DNA from 2 places in the Rhizobium sp. BR 250 genome. Region 1 is predicted to be linked to the other one. Evidence: predicted binding sites of a transcription regulator. Region 1 holds the regulator's gene; the other holds the start of a gene.
What was found. Region 1 encodes HrcA, which represses chaperone genes, less so after heat shock. Its sites were predicted from a motif close to GTTAGCACTCNCNNNNNGNGAGTGCTAAC; they were not measured.

Region 1 (2,401 bases):
GACGAAATTCGCATCGGTTTCGGCGGAGGAATCCTCAAGATAATCGAGATCGATCACCGGCTGGTTGGCGAAGATGCCGCAGGAGATCGCGGCGATGTGGTCCTTCAAAACCTTCTCGACCTTGATCATGTTGCGGGTTTCCATCCATTTCAGGCAGTCATGCAGGGCAATCCATGCGCCGGTGATGGAGGCGGTGCGGGTGCCGCCATCGGCCTGGATGACGTCGCAGTCGATGCTGATCTGACGCTCGCCGAGAGCCTGCAGGTCAACAACGGCACGCAGCGAGCGGCCGATGAGGCGCTGGATTTCCTGCGTGCGGCCGCCCTGCTTGCCGGATGCGGCCTCGCGCTTCATGCGTTCATGGGTGGAGCGCGGCAGCATGCCGTATTCGGCGGTGACCCAGCCCTTGCCACTGTTGCGAAGCCATGGCGGCGTCTTTTCTTCAAGGCTGGCGGTGACGAGCACATGCGTGTCGCCGAATTTCACGAGACAGGAGCCTTCGGCATGTTTCGAGAAATTGCGCTCGAAGGAAACCTTGCGCATCTGGTCGGTTTTTCTGCCTGAAGGCCGCATATGATCCACTCTCCATGTTGGTTCCTGCCTTCTAAGGTGCGCTCCGGGCTTTTGCAAAGCCAATTTCCATTTTGCCGCGGCGTTGCAACGCATTATATTGGTGCAAGCTGGTTTGAACGACAAAGAACGGACGAAATGGGTTTTTCCGCACCGCTATCAAAAGATCAGGCATCACTGCTGGATGAACGGTCTCGGGAAATTTTCAGGCGCATCGTCGAAGGCTATCTCGATACGGGTGAGCCGCTCGGATCACGCAGCCTGTCGCGGCTTTTGCCGATGTCGCTGTCTCCGGCCTCCGTCCGCAACGTCATGAGCGACCTGGAGGAGCTTGGCCTCATCTATTCGCCGCATATCAGCGCCGGGCGCTTGCCCACGCAGACGGGGCTGCGCTTCTTCGTTGATGCCTTCATGCAGGTGGGCGATCTGCCGGCCGAGGAAAGGGCGAATATCGACCGTCAGATCGGGCCGGTCGCCGGCCACGAACAATCGCTGGAAGGCTTGTTGACGGAAGCGAGCCGCATGCTCTCAGGCATGTCGCGAGGCGCGGGCCTTGTATTGACAGCGAAGAACGACGTCATCCTCAAACATGTGGAATTCATCAGGCTGGAGCCCACCAAGGCGCTCGCCGTGCTGGTGGGCGACCACAATCAGGTCGAAAACCGCATCATCGAACTGCCGGCCGGCATTTCCTCCTCGCAATTGACCGAGGCGGCGAATTTCATCAATGCCCATCTGTCCGGGCAGACGTTGCAGGAACTGCGTGGCCAGTTCCAGACACAGCGGGCGGAGCTGCGATCGGAACTCGGCATATTGGCGCAGGATCTCGTGGAGCGTGGTCTGGCGGTCTGGGCGGGTGACAATGAGGAAGGCAAGCTCGGGCGGCTCATCGTTCGCGGCCGCTCCAACCTGCTCGAAGGGCTGGCCGGTGAGGAAGACATCGATCGTGTACGCCTGCTGTTCGACGATCTGGAGCGCAAGGAAAATCTGATCGAGATACTCAATCTTGCCGAAAGCGGTTCGGGGGTGAGGATTTTCATCGGCTCGGAAAACAAGCTCTTTTCGCTTTCCGGTTCGTCGCTGATCGTCGCGCCCTATCGCGACGAGGAAAACCGCGTCGTGGGTGCGGTCGGCGTCATCGGTCCCACCAGGCTGAACTATGCCCGCATCGTGCCCATGGTGGATTACACGGCGCAGATCATGGCGCGCCTTTCCCGCAAGCAGAGATAGGACAGACCCGCAAGGTCGGAGAATGCGGCAAGCTTTTCGCCGCAAGCCTTGATTTTTGCCCGTCAAAGCTCGATATCGGGCGCAACCGACAACATTCAAATCTGGAGAACGTCATGACCGACGATACAAAAAAGCCCGGACCTGACGCGGACGTCGCCGAAGAGCTTATTGAACCCGCATTTGCCGGGGAAGAGCCCGCTGATGCTGCCGAGCCCGATCCGGCCGAGCTGCTCAAGGCGGAAAATGCCGATCTGCGCGACAAATTCCTGCGCCTTGCGGCCGAAATGGACAATCTTCGCCGCCGCACGGAACGCGATGTCAAGGATGCAAAGGCCTATTCTCTGGCCGGTTTTGCGCGCGACATGCTCGCCGTTTCCGACAATCTTCGCCGCGCGCTGGAAGCCATTCCGGACGAACTCAAGACCAATGGCGAAGCCGGTCTCAACGGCCTGATCGAAGGCGTCGAGATGACCGAGCGCTCGATGCTGTCGACGTTGGAACGCCATGGCGTGAAGAAGATAGATGCCGAGGGCCAGAAGTTCGACCCGAATTTCCATCAGGCCATGTTCGAAATTCCGAACCCGGCGGTTCCGAACAATAC
Region 2 (2,401 bases), on a different contig from region 1:
GGGTTGGCGCAGATCATCGGCACGTTACGGGCAATGAAGCCCTTGAGCATTTCGGTATAATCCTCGGGCGTCTCCGTCTCGTCATCGAAGAAGCCGGTGCAGACCACGGATTGCGCTTCCGCCTCGCCGACGCGCTCGACATCGAGACCGTCGAGCAGCGGCAAATCCCGTTCCGGGCCGAGCAGGAAGACCTTTCTCGGGCCTTCCGCGATCAGGCCGCGGGTGACGTCGCCAGAGGTGATGATGCGGTCATAGGCCTCATCCGGCACGCCGAGAACGCGAAGCTGGTCGATGACGCCGGGAGCGGGACGCGGTGAATTGGTGATGAGCACCACCGTCTTGCCGGCCTTGCGCGCTTCCCGCAGCGCAACAGCGGCATCCGGAAAGGCGCTGACGCCATTATGCAGCACGCCCCAGACATCCGACAGAATAACGTCGAACCCTGCCGTGATTTCGCCGAGGGTGAGAATGCGATGGGCCATGAGATGCTTTCCGGCTGCGAGAAAAGGGTGAGCGTCACATCGCAAAGCGGGACGCCGATGGCAAGGAAAAAAGCGGGGCGGAGCGTCTCCCCGCCGCACCCGAAAATAACCGAGCCTCGAAAGGTCAGCTTCACCGCGCCAATGTTGTAGACCCACCTCGCCTCACACACGCCGTCATCCTCTGGCCTGTCCCGAGGATCTGCAACCTATTGATTTTATTTGATGGGGATAGACCCTCGGGACAGGCCCAAAGATGACGGCAGCGCCCTTTTCAGATTCTGCCATCGCCCTGACGCCTAGTTTGACCCTCCGCCCGGCCATCTGAAATTTCTGTCATGGAACGCTGATAACCATAAGCCATGAAATTTTTCCGACAGGCCGTTCTTGACTCAGGCAGAAGGCCTCCTTATCTCGGCTTCGCTGGCACTCAAACAAGAAGAGTGCTAACACCCATCACGCGAGCCTCTGAAGGTTCGTGAAGTCATTTGATCGAGGGATTAGGCAATGACAAGCACCAATTTCCGCCCGCTTCACGATCGCGTCGTCGTTCGTCGCGTTGAATCCGAAGCCAAGACCAAGGGCGGCATCATCATTCCCGATACTGCCAAGGAAAAGCCGCAGGAAGGCGAAATCGTCGCCGTCGGTTCCGGCGCACGCGATGAGTCCGGCAAGGTCGTCGCTCTCGACGTCAAGGCTGGCGACCGCGTTCTGTTCGGCAAGTGGTCGGGCACCGAAGTCAAGCTCAACGGCGAAGACCTTCTGATCATGAAGGAAGCCGACATCATGGGCATCATCGGCTGATCTGGCCGGACCCGTCCTTCCTTAAATTTCAAGCCGGACCCGTTCCGGCCATTCGAAACCAGGAGTTTTGAACATGGCAGCCAAAGAAGTAAAATTCGGCCGCACAGCGCGCGAAAAGATGCTCAAGGGCGTCGACGTTCTTGCTGATGCAGTAAAGGTCACCCTCGGCCCGAAGGGTCGTAACGTCGTTATCGACAAGTCCTTCGGCGCTCCGCGCATCACCAAGGACGGCGTTTCGGTCGCCAAGGAAATCGAACTGGAAGACAAGTTCGAGAACATGGGCGCACAGCTCGTTCGCGAAGTCGCTTCCAAGACCAACGACATCGCCGGCGACGGCACCACCACCGCAACGGTTCTGGCCCAGGCCATCGTTCGCGAAGGTTCCAAGGCAGTTGCTGCCGGCATGAACCCGATGGACCTGAAGCGCGGTATCGATCTGGCCGTTGCTGAAGTCGTCAAGGACCTTCAGGCCAAGGCCAAGAAGATCAACACGTCTGAAGAAGTTGCGCAGGTCGGCACGATCTCCGCAAACGGCGAACGTCAGATCGGTCTCGACATTGCTGAAGCAATGCAGAAGGTCGGCAACGAAGGCGTCATCACCGTTGAAGAAGCCAAGACCGCTGAAACCGAACTCGAAGTCGTCGAAGGCATGCAGTTCGACCGCGGCTACCTGTCGCCCTACTTCGTGACCAACCCGGAAAAGATGGTTGCGGACCTCGAAGACGCTTACATCCTCCTGCACGAAAAGAAGCTCTCGAACCTCCAGGCCATGCTGCCGGTTCTCGAAGCTGTCGTTCAGACCGGCAAGCCGCTCGTCATCATCGCTGAAGACGTCGAAGGCGAAGCTCTTGCAACGCTCGTCGTCAACAAGCTGCGTGGCGGCCTCAAGATCGCTGCCGTCAAGGCTCCGGGCTTCGGCGACCGCCGCAAGGCCATGCTGGAAGACATCGCCATCCTGACCGGTGGTACCGTCATTTCCGAAGACCTCGGCATCAAGCTCGAAAACGTTACCCTCGACATGCTCGGCAAGTCGAAGAAGGTTTCGATCTCCAAGGAAAACACCACGATCGTTGACGGTGCCGGCCAGAAGTCCGACATCGAAGGCCGTGTTGCCCAGA

Region 2: the regulator HrcA is predicted to act here: its motif matches at 902-930, upstream of groES (co-chaperone GroES).

The regions. Positions count from the first base shown of each region.
Region 1 is NZ_JARWKW010000003.1:150,907-153,307, reverse strand. It holds gene rph (ribonuclease PH) at 1-573, opposite strand, end outside; gene hrcA (heat-inducible transcriptional repressor HrcA) at 709-1,800, shown strand; gene grpE (nucleotide exchange factor GrpE) at 1,914-2,401, shown strand, end outside.
Region 2 is NZ_JARWKW010000002.1:303,636-306,036, forward strand. It holds gene QD336_RS04530 (TIGR01459 family HAD-type hydrolase) at 1-482, opposite strand, end outside; gene groES (co-chaperone GroES) at 987-1,283, shown strand; gene groL (chaperonin GroEL) at 1,357-2,401, shown strand, end outside.